One region of the Rothia sp. P4278 genome, then DNA from elsewhere that is predicted to be linked to it. Evidence: predicted binding sites of a transcription regulator. Region 1 holds the regulator's gene; the other holds the start of a gene.
What was found. Region 1 encodes HspR, which represses chaperone genes until heat shock. Its sites were predicted from a motif close to AAGTTGAGTCNNNNNGACTCAACTT; they were not measured.
Positions count from the first base shown of each region.

Region 2: clpB (ATP-dependent chaperone ClpB) is a predicted target of HspR. The motif match lies at 2,240-2,264, and genes of this name have one in related genera.

Region 1 is NZ_JBLXXU010000004.1:42,714-50,046, reverse strand. Features, by position in the region: gene trmB (tRNA (guanosine(46)-N7)-methyltransferase TrmB) at 1-71, shown strand, start outside; gene ACN085_RS08390 (hypothetical protein) at 237-596, opposite strand; gene ACN085_RS08385 (ABC transporter ATP-binding protein) at 611-1,195, opposite strand; gene ACN085_RS08380 (hypothetical protein) at 1,243-3,186, opposite strand; gene ACN085_RS08375 (lactococcin 972 family bacteriocin) at 3,287-3,568, opposite strand; gene ACN085_RS08370 (heat shock protein transcriptional repressor HspR) at 3,796-4,221, opposite strand; gene ACN085_RS08365 (DnaJ C-terminal domain-containing protein) at 4,224-5,240, opposite strand; gene ACN085_RS08360 (nucleotide exchange factor GrpE) at 5,425-6,018, opposite strand; gene dnaK (molecular chaperone DnaK) at 6,021-7,333, opposite strand, start outside.
Region 2 is NZ_JBLXXU010000002.1:331,664-338,996, reverse strand. Features, by position in the region: gene ACN085_RS05635 (VIT1/CCC1 transporter family protein) at 1-486, opposite strand, end outside; gene ACN085_RS05630 (Dps family protein) at 887-1,390, shown strand; gene ACN085_RS05625 (hypothetical protein) at 1,516-2,136, shown strand; gene clpB (ATP-dependent chaperone ClpB) at 2,296-4,884, shown strand; gene ACN085_RS05615 (Sir2 family NAD-dependent protein deacetylase) at 5,110-6,045, shown strand; gene ACN085_RS05610 (DUF3073 domain-containing protein) at 6,286-6,492, shown strand; gene ACN085_RS05605 (glycosyltransferase family 4 protein) at 6,578-7,333, shown strand, end outside.

The DNA.
Region 1 (7,333 bases):
TGACTTCCTTTGAGCGTAAGGCCGGTGAGGCTGGCCGCCGCGCCCACGACCTGACCTATATCCGCCGCTAAAGCTCGGTATATAAAGAGACCATCATAGAAAAGCCCTGCCCATCTAACAAGGGCAGGGCACAGTGAAAGCATTTAAGGTCAAAACGGTTCCACGCAGATTATAGATAGTGGTAATAGTCTTTTCATCCGCTATTTCAGGTTCTCTTACAAACCCTGGCGACAGATTTATTTTTTTACTACCTCTAGTGCTACTCCATAACCTCCAGTATTTTTGAGAAGATTTTGAATTTCTTCAAAAGTATCTAAATCACCGCTGTAGCTCACAGTGATGAGTGCTTTTTCATTGTCGCAGGTAACTGTCTTAGATACAGAAACTGATGGTGATATATTCTCTAAATTTTTTGTAATCGCAGAGTGGGAATCCAAAGCCGAATCAACATCTTCAATGCTCGATAAACCACTACAGGTGGGGCGATCTGTTTGCCCCTCAGATTTATTACCCAAAAAACCCAAAACACCCACGGCCAAAATACAAACAAAAAATAAAGCTGAAATAAGTACAAACAATGTTTTTTTATTTTTCATTTTTATCACCCATATTACCTTTGCTGAGTTTCAAGATGGTAAGTCATATCACAAGCGAGAATCATGTTTTCATCATGGGTGGCAATCACAACATGTGAACCCTGATCTGCAACGGCTCTTAATAATCTCTGAACATTATCCCGATTGCCTTCATCCAGACTGGCAGTAGGTTCATCAACAAAAAGGTAGGATGCCTCCCGATAAAGAGCCCGGGCAATTCCCACACGCTGTTTTTCACCACCGCTTAACCTACTAGCTTTCTCACCCTGTCGGCCATGAAGAGAAACACTATTCAAGACTTTCTCCATCTTATCTTTCTCCCTTCTTGGAACGTGCTGGGCTACGGCAAGGTTCTGCGCCACTGTCCATTCATCAATGATTCCATAATCCTGGAATACGAACGCCGCCTCATCTCTCCAAAATGATAATCTTTTTTTATTCGACGGATTACTAAAATCTCTACCGTCAATCTCAATAGATCCAGTAGTTATTGGCTGAAGAAGACCAAGGCAATTAAGTAATGTAGTCTTACCGCTTCCACTCTCACCTATTAAGCCAGTAACCCTCCCAGGCTCAATGAATATTTCATCAATAGCCATAATAGTTCGCCCCTTAATCTGAACACTAATATCGCGTCCTCTAATCATCAGGAAACCTTTCTAAGGACAGTTTTGGAAAATATAAATTGAGCAAATGATGGTTGCAATATCAAACTAAGGGTTACACACAGAAGAACAACTCCAAAACATGCAAAATTATAGGAGCCGGCTTGACCAATCACGCTTATCCAGGCAAGAACCCCAAGAGCTGTAGCTATTATCGCTTCACCCAAAAGACGCTTTCTAAGGATAGCTAGCCAGCTATTACCTGATACTCGCTGGGTATAGTGAGTCTTCGCCTTACGAAGAAGATAAATATAGCTTGCCAGTACAGTACTAAGGACAAGAGAAGTCATATTGAGCACAAGAGACAGAAGTAGCGACCTAGTACGCGCTTCTGCCATCTGGCTTGACTGCAGGCCAGCATCGCTTGCCCGATCTACGGAAAGTATGACCCCACTCAGTTCTGATTCTTGCACCTTCTTTGTAAGCTCAAAGGAATCGTCAAAAAATATATTATTTGTTGAAATAACTGACGTGATTAAAGAAGGTGAGTAGGTATCAGAGAGTGAGCTAACAGATACAACCAATGGAGTTTCATAGAGCTCTAACTGAGAGTTTCCAGTACCAGAAATAGCAGGCAGGGACCCTTGCTCAGCAGGCACGAGAAAACGAACTCTATCCTGCGCTTGGCTTGAGGGAATCCACAGTTTTAATTGCTCTAAAATAGACTCTCTCAAAGCAATCGGTATTTCTTTTTTATCAATATCCACATATTTACGATGGTAACGATCTTCAAGTTTTTTCAGATAGCTATCATTAGTAAGCATAACTCCATCAAAAGGCTCAAGATTATCCCCTAGAAATTCACCTGGATTGACACCATAGGTGAAGTACAACTTATTTTCATCTTCTGCATCTGTAACCACCCTCAATAAATCTCCCTCTGCCTGGGTTAACTGCTCATCATTACCCCCTAGCCGTAAGCTCTGCGCCTGAGAGAGAGCATCCCAATACGATGCCTGCTGGGCAATTCCCAGCTGAGTGAATCCCTGCCCAACCAAGGCAGGAAGACTCACTGCAGTAATAAAAATTGCTAGGTATTTCGCTCCTTCTGAGGCAAACCGATAATTCTGAATCCCATCCTCCCGACCTGCTACATTCTCTAGCCGTGGTGCCGTCAAAATGCTGGTCAAGAATACACACAAGCCTGTTATTAGCACCATAGCGACAAAGGCAAGTAGCGCAACCCAAATAAAGGAGCCCAAGGCATGGAATCCCCTGAGAAGGAAGACGGCTAACAGGGCAACAAGAAAAGTTCCTAGAGCGGGAACACAAAAACAAAGCAAAATATTACCCAACTGGGCAGCAAGTATCCGCCAGTGAGGTAAGCCGGCAAGAGTCTGTAGTATATGGACTCTTGCTCGTGATGCAGAATAGGCTAAGGAAGCTATACCAAGAAGCAGGCATACGCTCACCAGAGCCAAGCCATAGCCGTTTGCCCACACTGTCTGTACGAGAACCTCAAACCATCCAGCTTTTTTATAGGAAAAAACTGCTCCTAGACTTGTCAGCTCTTTCGAGAGGATGTCAACATCGTCAGGTGAGGAGATATGGGCGACATAAACCCCTTCTAAAGAAGCGTTTCCTAGGTCAGCTGCGACCTCTTGAGAACCGCTGTAATCTGGACGATACCAGTTGATTGGCCCTGTCTGAATATCTTTGTTGGTAAAATAGTACAGAGACCTGTCCTTGAGAAAATTTTCAGGATTCGGGACAACTTTTGCCAGTTTAATATTTCTTTCATCAGAAATATGTGAAAGACGGTCAATAATTTTATTTTTGGTTTCTACGCTCTGCTTGAAGCTTGCTGAAATAACAAGATTCGCCCCCTGCGGAGTATTTTCATCCACGGTAGCACAATAGGTGTCAGCGACTAACAAAAAAACTGATGCAACAAGAACTGCTACTAAACGAACAATATATCTCACATCAACCCTTAAAAATAAATTTATTTTCGGCGCTAAGCTAAAGCCTAGGGAAAATTTAAATTTGTCCTAGGCTTTAGTCCAAAATAGGCCTCAACTAAATCTAGCAAACCCTATAATAATACTTATTATTAGTAAAAATAGTACCGAATTTCTTCGCAACTGCACGTTTCCCAGCAGCGGTGTCGATGTTACGAACGGTACCCCAGTCATTCTGAGCTGTGGAACCATGACAGCGAGACCCGTGATCGTAATAGGAGCGGGCGTATGCGTTCCAAAAACCATATTCCCAATAGCCACCTTCAGCAGGCCATTGAGCTGAAGCATTAGCAGCAGTCATAGCTCCCAGTCCAACCCCAGCTACCAAGGTAAAACTTGCAACCATTTTTCTAATCTTTGTGGGGAATATTTCTCTCCTTTGATTATATTCCGCTTAGGAGTCCTGTGACTACCACAGGAACCTCAGGAAAATACATCAATAAAGCGCGGAAAGTGATTTATAAATCACCACGCCTGATATTTATTATCTCCTGACACCTATATCTAAAAGGTGTTGAAAATCATACTACAATAGGCTTTGTGTGTTTGGCAACCCTGGACGTAATTAATCCCTTAGCGGGGGCGGTAGAGCACCACGGCCTGGGACTTGGGGCGGGGTGCCGGACGCTGTCCGCGCGCCAGGTGCACCGCACCGCCAGACGTCCCGGCGGCAAACACACGAGCGCCCTCCTGTAGGCGGTGGCGTAGGACCTCATTTTCACGCAACAGCTCCGCGTTACGGGCTTTGAGGGCCTCTACCCGGTTCTCCAACTGCATGATGCGTTTAATCCCCTCGAGGGAGACACCGGACTGGGAAAGCTCCTGAATCTCTTGGAGCTTGAGCACATCCCGCTCCGAGTAGCGGCGAGCCCGGCCCGGAGCTCGTGAGGGCTGAACCAGCCCCATGCGGTCATACTGGCGCAGAGTCTGGGGGTGCATACCCGCCAACTCTGCGGCCACAGAAATCACAAAGACCGGCCGGTCAGATTCAAGTTCCATGGTTACTCAGCCGCCTTCCGCAAAAGCTCAGCCCGTAGGTTAACCTGAGGTGCCAGCGCCAGGAAGTTATCCAAGGCATCAGAGGCCTCCTGACTCAGGTCGGTAGGTACCTGAACCTCGGGAATGACCAGTAGGTCGCCGCTACCCTTCTTGGTGACGAAGCCCCGCCCCTTGGCCCGCAGTTTCCGGCCGGCTGGTGAGCCGGCAGCCAAGCGGAGTTTGACGGTAGAACCATCGAGGGTGGGCGCTTCAATAACACCACCGTGCAAGGCTTCTTGCAGGCTGACAGGAACCTTGACCAGCAGATGATCACCCTGGCGTTCAAAAACGGGGTGGGCATCGACTCTCACCCTAACGATGAGGTCGCCCGCTCCCCCGTGACCGGGGTGGCCTTTGCCGCGCAGGCGGACTTTCTGGCCGTCCTTAACTCCGCGGGGCAGACGGACCGTGGTTTGGGAGCCTCCGGGGCGGAAGACCGATACTTCACCGCCCTGGTAGGCCTGTTTCAGAGAAATGCGGACGCTAGTGGTGGCATCCTCGCCCTTGGGAGCCGGAGCGGAGAAGCCGCCGGGGAAGCCGCCCCCGCTGCTGGCGCCGAAACCGCCGCCACCGAACATGCCCCCAAGTAGGTCCTCAATATTAATGTTGGCGCCGCCGGAGGAGGTATGAAAGCCACCTGCGCCTGCGGGAAAGCCACCGGCGCTTCCAGGAAAGCCACCTGCGCCTGCGGCGCCTGCGGGAAAACCCCCGGGGAAACCACCACCAGCCCCTGCGAAGCCTGCAGCCCCGTACTTGCGGATCTGGTCGTATTCTTCTTTTTGCTTGGCATCTGAGAGGACGTCGTAGGCTTCGGAGACCTCTTTGAACTTCTTTTCTGCGGCTGTGTCCCCTGGGTTCTGGTCGGGGTGGTACTTGCGGGCTAGCTTGCGGTAGGCCTTCTTGATGTCTGCCTCGGAGGCAGACTCAGCTACGCCCAGTACCTTATAAAAATCTTGATGGAGCCAGTTTTCGCTCGCCATTGCCTCTCCTTCCGAGGTAGATCTTAAGTCTTTTATGCTGTGCTTATTATCTTGGGGTCTTGCTCACGGCAAACCCCTCTTCATGTGTGCAGGTAGGGGCAACCCAGTATTTGGTTCCCTGCCTGGTGTAAAAGGCGGGCACCCAACCTGATCTATCAGGCCGGGCGCCCGCCCCTTGTCTGTTTTATTCGGCCACTGCCACAGCTACCTGGGCGGTGCGGACCAGGCGGTCCTTGACCCGGTAGCCATTACGCAGGACCATGCAGACTGCATCCGGTTCAACCTCGCTGGTCGGTTGCTGCAAAACAGCCTCGTGGACCTGCGGATCGAAAGGCTCCCCTACCTCGCCAAAGCGCTCTAAACCTTGCTTAGTGAGGGTCTCTTCCAGCTTGGTTGCGATAGCGGCAAAGGGACCATCTTCCAGGTCGCCGTGCTTGCGGGCGGCATCAATATCGTCAATCACCGGCAACAGCGCAGAAACTAGGTCAGCAACCACGAAGTCGCGGAGCTGTTCCTTCTCCTTGGCCGTGCGGTTCTTGAAGTTGGTGAACTCAGCCTTGAGGCGAAGCAGGTCTTCCAAACGCTCAGCCGCTAGGGCCGCATCGGGGCTAACCTCAGCTTCTGATTCCGCTTCGGCGGCGGCAGACTCTTCGCCTGCCGCAGCCTGAGCGGAAACACCGTCGGGCTCAGGGTGGCCCTCAGCAGCAGGTGCCTGGAAGGCTTCTTCCAAGGGGTCACCGCCCTGGGGTTCTGTGGGCTCTTGGGTGTTCTCAGCCATGATTAGTTCTTCTTCTCGTCGTCTTCATCGATTACTTCGGCATCAACAACGTCATCGTCTTCAGCCTGTTCCCCCTCGCCGGCGGCGGCATCAGCCTGAGCCTGGGCGTAGAGAGCTTCACCCAGCTTGGTCTGTGAAGCCTGCAGCTTCTCGAAGGCGGTCTTGACGGCTTCGTCGTCTTCACCTTCAAGGGCGGCCTTCAGGGCGTCAACGTCAGCCTGAACCTCGGTCTTGACATCCTCGGGCAGCTTGTCGCCGTTTTCCTTGATGAGCTTCTCGATGGAGTAAGCGGAGTTCTCGGCGGCGTTGCGGGTCTCGGCGGCCTCGCGGCGTGCCTTGTCCTGCTCTGCGTGAGCCTCGGCGTCCTTGACCATGCGGTCGATGTCGTCCTTGGAGAGTGAGGTACCGCCGGTGATGGTCATGGACTGCTCCTTGCCGGTGCCCTTGTCCTTAGCGGAGACGTGAACGATGCCGTTAGCATCGATGTCGAAGGTGACCTCGATCTGGGGTACGCCGCGAGGAGCGGGTGCGATACCGGTCAGTTCGAAGGTGCCCAGGTTCTTGTTGTCGCGAGTGAACTCGCGCTCACCCTGGAAGACCTGAATCGATACGGAGGGCTGGTTGTCCTCAGCGGTGGTGAAGGTTTCAGAGCGCTTGGTGGGTATCGCGGTGTTGCGCTCAATCAGCTTGGTCATCACGCCGCCCTTGGTCTCGATACCCAGGGAGAGGGGGGTGACGTCAATCAGCAGAACGTCCTTGCGCTCACCCTTCAGCACACCGGCCTGCAGGGCTGCACCCATGGCGACGACCTCATCGGGGTTAACACCCTTGTTGGGTTCGCGGCCACCGGAGAGTTCCTTGACTACCTCGGTTACTGCGGGCATACGGGTTGAGCCACCGACCAGAACGATGTGAGCGATGTCCGAAACCTTGACGTCTGCCTCAGCGATAACGTCGTTGAAGGGCTTCTTGGTGCGCTCGATCAGGTCGCTGGTCATGTCCTGGAACTTGGCGCGGGTCAGCTTCTCGTCCAGGTGGATGGGGCCCTCGGGGGTAACGGAGAGGTACTGCAGGGAGATGTTGGTGGAGGTTGCAGAAGAGAGTTCCTTCTTGGCCTGCTCAGCGGCCTCACGCAGACGCTGGAGAGCGATCTTGTCCTTGGACAGGTCGGCACCGGTCTTGGACTTGACCTGCTCCAGGAGCCAGTCAACGATGCGCTGGTCCCAGTCGTCGCCACCCAGGCGGTTATCGCCCGAGGTTGCGCGAACCTGGATGGTGGAGAAGCCGTCTTCGTCCTTACCAACTTCGAGCAGGG
Region 2 (7,333 bases), on a different contig from region 1:
AGCATTAGAGACAAGGCCGTCATTTGCGCCAAAGACAGCGGCGCGGAAGTTGCCAGAAAGCTTTTCTCGGCCAGCGGTAGAAAGGGCTCGAATGATTTCCTCATGGATAGCCTCATCGGCTGCCATAGCCTCAGTTGCATCGGGATCCTCCGCGTAGGGGGAGCGTCCCTCGGCTCTTTGGGCTAGGGCAAGAACGAAGACTGAGCCAAAATTTTTGGCTAGAAGTTCAAGAATACGGGCCGAGACCGAAGGTTTGGGCTCAGGAAAAGCGTGTTCTCCAAGAAGCTGGCGCCAGTGATTCTGGTGGCGGTATTCGGCCTGGGCTACTTGGCCTAAGATTTCTGCCTCTTTACCGTGGGTGCGTTCAGCCAGCGCAGCGTAAATGCGAGCTTCGGAGATTTCTTCTGCTAAATAACGCCGCCAGCGGCGAATTTGGGCCTTGCTGGGTATTGTGCAGGGGGCAGTATATGGGGTGGGTGCTGTCACGATCTTTTACTCTTAGGTCTGGAGCTGGTAGCGCTGGGGCGAGCCCCCTGTGGCTGACTCTTACTCTAGTCATAGACTGGGACCGGTGGCAACGGTCAGCTAGAGCCCCGGGGGATATGTTGTAAATCACATAAATGGTTTATGGTCTTTGGTGGGTAGAGCAGGGGCTGGCTAAGATCCCTTTGGGGGGAGTGTTGTACCCAGTCAGTTGCGCTGAGGTTAGCCTTGCTTACCTTCTGTTTTAGGCAGAATACCTTGTCAAATCAGGGTTTCCTTATTATGATTTACTCAGAATAAGCCTTGAAATGGCGGCAGGGACAGCGTAAGGTTGGAACTACACAGCAGGCCGAAACCCACAGCTTGGGATCGACCTGATTACCTAACAGGAAGTTTAAGAATCATGAGCAAATACGCATCATTTACCGTACCGGGCCTCACCGAAGAGTCTGGCCACCACGTAGCTGACGTCCTCCAGCTCCGCCTGCACGCCCTCAATGACCTGCACCTGGTCCTCAAGCATGCTCACTGGAATGTCGTTGGCCCCAACTTCATCGCAGTCCATGAAATGCTGGACCCCCAGGTAGACCAGGTGCGCGGCTTTGTTGATGCCATCGCAGAGCGCATGGCTACCATGGGTGTTTCCCCCAACGGTCTCTCAGGCGACCTGGTAGAAAAGCGCACCTGGGCCGGATATGATGTTGACCGTGCTGACGCTATGACCCATATTCGTGCTCTTAATGACGTCTATAGCGCTGTTATCGAAGACCACCGTGCTGCTATTGCTAAGGTGGGCGATATTGACCCTATTACCGAAGATTTGCTGATCGGTCAGACTGCCGAACTGGAGCTCTTCCAGTGGTTCCTGCGCAGTCACCTCGAAGATGGGCAGGGTAACCTCAGCTAGCAGGTAACCCTCGCAACTCAAAAGCCGGGGTGGCTCACCGTCAAGAGGTGGGCCACCCCGGCTTTGTGGTACCTGCTTCTTGTGAGGACTAAGAAGGGTGGGCCTAAAATGGGGGAGTGAGCCAAATGCAAAAAACCTCAGCCAATCACCTACCTCCGCAGGGCCCTCAGTCGGGTGCTCCTGGTGAGGCCCGGTCACACCCCTACTTGATGAGACAGGGCGGGCTCCTGACCAGGGCTATTTTCTACCTGGCTGTTCCCTGGGCACTTCTCTCGGCCCTGTGGGTGGTTGCTGGGCGCTCCCTGTTTGGTGCCGGTGGTAGCCTGCTGCCAATTTTCGCCATCTCACTAGGGCCGATCCTGGCGGGTCTGATGCTAGCGGCAGCCTACTTCTCGGGCAAAGAAATGAAATTACAAAAAGCTGGTAAACGGGCAGGTCTACCGCCGACGACCGCGCTTGTCTGGGGTGCCACCTGGCTGATGGCCCTCATCTTCGGTTTTTTGGTCCCCGACCGCCTGGATGGAACTGTTGTTTCGGCGGCATCGTCACTACTGGGGGGTGACTTTATTGGGCTCTCAGCCGGTTTCGGCAACCCAGCCGGTATCCTCACTTACGCCTTTGCAACTGCCTCCCTGCTCCTTTCCCTGAGCAACTGGCGGCGAGCTGAATCGGTCTCCCGCGGTGTCGATGATGCTGTCAAGGAAGAATTGGAGCGGGCAGAATCCATATATGATTTCTTGGATTGAGCTAGCCTGACTCGGTGGGTTGGCCTTCTTGCTCGGTGGGTCAAGGGTGGGGAAGGCCTCAGCTACCTGGTGTATATAAGTTGAGTGTAGTAGACTCAATTATGAGTTGAGTGAAGTACACTCAACCTTAAGGAAAAGACCTACTAGCTCAGGAGAAAAATGTCAGCTCAATTCACCAGTAAAAGCCAAGAGGCCTTATCGGCCGCCAACCTTAACGCCCAAACCGCAGGCAACCCCACCCTCGATACACCCCACCTGCTCAAAGCCTTGCTTGACCAGCGCCAGGGCGTAGCGGTTGCGGTCCTCAAAGCCGCAGGGATCGATGTTGATGCACTCTCAGTTGCGGCATCCACTGAAATCTCCAAGCTCCCCAAAGCATCAGGAGAATCCACCGCCCAAGCACAGCCCTCACGGGCCCTGCTGAGCGCCATTCAAACAGCCCAGGCTAAAGCCGGAACATTCGGGGACACCTACATCTCCACCGAAATCCTCCTGCTCGCCCTAGCTGCAGGTAACGACGCAACCGCCCGTGCCCTCACCGCCGCAGGTGCCAGCGAAAAAACCCTAGAAGAAACCATCCCCCCAGTCCGAGGAGACCGCACCGTGAGCACCCCCGACCCTGAAGGCACTTTCGGTGCCCTCGAACAGTACGGCACCGACCTCACTGCCATCGCCCGCGAAGGCAAACTCGATCCCGTCATCGGCCGAGACAGCGAGATCCGCCGCGTCATACAGGTACTTTCCCGCCGCACCAAGAACAACCCCGTACTGATCGGGCAACCCGGTGTCGGTAAGACCGCCGTCGTCGAAGGCCTAGCCCAACGCATGGTCTCCGGCGACGTACCTGAAACCCTGCGCGGCAAAACCCTTATTTCCCTGGATCTGGGTGCCATGGTCGCCGGTGCCAAATACCGTGGTGAATTCGAAGAACGCCTTAAAACCGTACTCGAAGACATCAAAAAATCCGAAGGCCAAATCGTCACCTTCATTGACGAAATCCACACCGTCGTCGGTGCCGGTGCCAGTGAGGGCTCCATGGATGCGGGCAATATGCTCAAGCCCATGCTAGCCCGCGGCGAACTACGCCTGATCGGTGCCACCACCCTGGACGAATACCGCGAAAACATCGAAAAAGACGCCGCCCTGGAACGCCGCTTCCAGCAAGTCTTTGTCGGTGAGCCTTCTGTGGAAGACACCATCGGCATTCTACGCGGCCTCAAAGAACGCTACGAAGCCCACCACAAGGTAGCCATCGCAGACTCCGCCCTGGTTGCCGCCGCCAACCTTTCTAACCGTTACATTCCCTCCCGCCAGCTCCCCGACAAGGCCATCGACCTGATCGACGAGGCCGCCTCGCGCCTGCGCATGGAAATCGACTCGGCACCCGAAGAAATCGACGTCCTCCGCCGTGCCGTAGACCGCCTCACCATGGAAGAACTGGCGCTCGCCAACGAAACCGACCCCGCTTCCCTCGAACGCCTAGATGCCCTACGTGCAGATATGGCCGACAAGAAGGAAGAACTCGACGCCCTCAACGCCCGCTGGGAAGCTGAGAAAGCCGGACTCAACCGAGTGGGCGACCTCAAAACCCAAATCGACGAGCTGCGTTCCAAAGCAGAAGTAGCCCAACGCGAAGGCAACCTGGCAGAAGCCTCCCGGATCCTTTACGGCGAAATCCCCGCCCTTGAAGCGCAACTGGCCGAAGCTCAGCGGGCAGAGAGCAGCGCCCAGCAAGAATCCATGGTCTCCGAAGAAGTCACAGCTGACGAAATCGCCGAAGTTATCTCCGCCTGGACCGGTATCCCCGCTGGTCGTATGCTCCAAGGCGAATCCGAAAAGCTCCTGCACATGGAAGAAGAACTCGGCAAACGGCTGATCGGCCAGAAGAAAGCTGTCGCCGCCGTAGCCGATGCCGTGCGCCGCTCCCGCGCCGGTATCTCCGACCCCGACCGGCCCATCGGTTCCTTCCTCTTCCTGGGCCCCACCGGTGTCGGTAAAACCGAGCTGGCCAAGGCTCTGGCTGAGTTCCAGTTCGACGATGAGCGTGCCCTCGTCCGTATTGACATGAGCGAATACGCCGAAAAGCACGCCGTCGCCCGCCTAGTCGGGGCCCCTCCCGGATACGTCGGCTACGAAGAAGGCGGTCAGCTCACCGAAGCAGTCCGCCGCCGCCCCTACTCCGTCCTTCTACTCGACGAGGTCGAAAAAGCCCACCCCGAAGTCTTCGATATCCTGCTCCAGGTTCTTGACGACGGCCGCCTCACTGACGGCCAGGGCCGCACCGTTGACTTCCGTAACGTCATCCTCATCCTGACCTCCAACCTGGGCTCTCAGTTCCTGATTGACCAGAACCTGGACGATGAGAGCCGCAAGAGCGCAGTTATGAACACGGTCAACGCCGCCTTCAAACCGGAGTTCCTCAACCGCCTGGACGAGCTCATCATCTTTGAGCCACTGAGCGCAGAGGACCTGTCCTCCATCGTGGCCTTGCAAATCAAGTCCATGGCCCGCCGCTTGGAGGACCGCCGACTGACCCTGGATGTCACCCCCGCCGCCACCGAGTGGCTGGGACTAGCAGGCTACGACCCCGCCTACGGCGCCCGTCCCCTGCGCCGCCTGGTTCAGCGAGAAATCGGTGACCGCCTGGCACGAGGAATCCTTGCAGGGACTATCAAGGACGGCGACACCGTCCGGGTGGATATTAACCCCGATGTAGCCGTGGAAGGCCTGGTCCTTACAGCCAGCTAACCCTCCTTCACCGCAGGTGCAAGGTCGGTCGGCAAGCTTCCTTCCTGCCCGGCTCGCTGGCGCTCGCTGAACAATTCATGTCAGCCCCAGCCAGCTTGCCTCCCCCTTGCACCTGCCAGGGCTGATGCTGCGGAGATACTCACCTACACTGGAAGAGTGAGAGAGAACCAACCGCATCACCGGGGAGAAGGATTCGATACCCGCTACGCGGGCGAGCCCACCCACCTGACCGAGCAGGCTCACATCGCTGCCACCCACGCCGCCGCCCTGCGCTCTATCGAACGGGTCGTCCACGAAACTACCCCGCCCACCGACCCCGAAGTTGCCTGCCTGGGCATCCAGGAACTCCTTACCGACGGGGCAGTGCTGGCCCTGACCGGGGCAGGCATATCTACCGGCTCAGGAATACCCGACTACCGGGGCCCCGCCGGATCACTGCGCAACCACCGGCCCATGACCTACCAAGAATTTCTCTACGACCCCCAAGCCCGCCACCGCTACTGGGCCCGCTCCTTCGTCGGCTGGCGGCAGATGAGCCGCGCCCACCCCAACACCGCCCACTACCTACTGGCCGAGCTCGAAAACAGCGGGCACCTCACCGGCATCATCACCCAAAACGTAGACGGCCTGCACACCGCTGCCGGGAGCCGCACCGTGCTCCCGCTCCACGGAGACCTCTCCACCATCCAATGCCTCGAATGCGGCGCCCAAGAAGCCCGCACCAGCCTTGATGTTCGCATTAACGACGCTAACCCAGGCTACCTTGAGCGGGTCACCGGCCCTTCCCTACAGGTCAACCCCGACGGTGATGTAGACCTAGACGCTACCTTTATCCGCGACTTTCAGATGGTCGGCTGCCTTGCCTGCGGCTCTACCCGCCTCAAACCTGCCGTGGTCTACTTTGGCGAACCCGTCCCCGCCACCAGAAAAACCCGTGTCCAAGACCTCCTAGAGCAATCCCGCTCCCTGCTCGTACTCGGATCGTCCCTGGCTGTCATGAGTAGCTACAAGATAGCCCTCGATGCCGTCCGCGCAGGAAAGCCCCTGGCCATCATTAACCGCGGACCGGGCCGCGCTGATCGCCGCGCAACCTATCTTTGGCGCGAAGACCTTGCAGAAGCGCTTTATCTGCTCAGGGGCAATTCCTCAAGACTCACTTAACTCTGGAGACTAAATCTCTGAATCTAGAGCGTAAAAGGGTGAGCTTCCTGGGTGGAAGTAGCTCGTAATATGAGGGCTCTTCCCTATTTTTTATGCTTCTTACATCTCACTGGGCGAACAGACAAGCAAATATGCTTAAAACAAGGTACCCTTGTATACGGAAAAGACTGAAAGATTTTCTGGTTCTCCCTTGAGCACGGATGGGTAGCCAGATACGAGCGATAAAGAGGGGGTCTCGCCATGGGGCGCGGCCGTCAAAAGGCTAAAGCAACTCGGCAGGCTCGGGAGATGAAATATTTCAGCCCCGATACTGATTACACGGCACTCGAACGTGAACTGAGAACAAGTGGCAAATCCAAGCCTAAGGCGTCTGCTCATCACTACGATGATGAGGACGACTACTCGGATTATGTGGATAAGTACGCCGATGAATACCTGGAGAAGTAAGACCGCCTCCTTATGATGCGGGTTCTTACCTCACCCAGCCCTAAAGGGCCTGCTGGCAGCAAATGCTAGCAGGCCCTTTTATTTTATGCCCCCAGGAATACTGTCCCAAGGAGAAGAGGCAAGACGAGGGTTTTTGACAGGCATAGGAGGGCTTAAAAGGGGTACAGTTGAGGTAGTTACAGACCCAATAATCGCCCTTGGCCAACCACACCCAGCACACATCATCTCAATGAAAATACTTGTCGTTACGCACTACTATCCGCCCGAAATTGGTGCGCCTCAGCGCCGTTGGTCGGCTCTGGTAAAACGCTGGCAGAAATCAGGACACCAGGTGACCGTTTTCTGTCCGCCGCCCCACTACCCGGATGCGGAGGCCAGCCGATTCCTGCGTGAAAAGCACCGGGATACTCCGCGTATTCACCGGGGTAAGTATGGGGAGCGCGTCTTACGTCTTCCCTATCTTCTCCACGGTCCTTCCGGAGTAACCCGGTTGGCTGATCAGATTATTACCGCTACCAGCTCGGTGGGTAAAGCCTTGATCCTGGCTCTCGGCGGGGATCGCTTCGATGTTGTTGTTGCAACCGTCCCGGGGCTGCCTTCGGCCTACGCCGGTATCGCTATTAAAAAGCTTCTGCGTGTGCCCCTGGTTCTTGAACTGCGCGATGCCTGGCCCGATATTGTGGCCAGACCCAGCCAAGAAATCAGTGGTATCGCCCTGCGTGAGCGGGTAAAGCGCCGCTTCTCACGGTCCTTTACCCGAGCGCAGCGGCAGGCCGACGTACTGGTTACCGTTACTCACCGCTTCGCCCGAAAACTGCGTGGGCGCAACATGCAGGAGGTC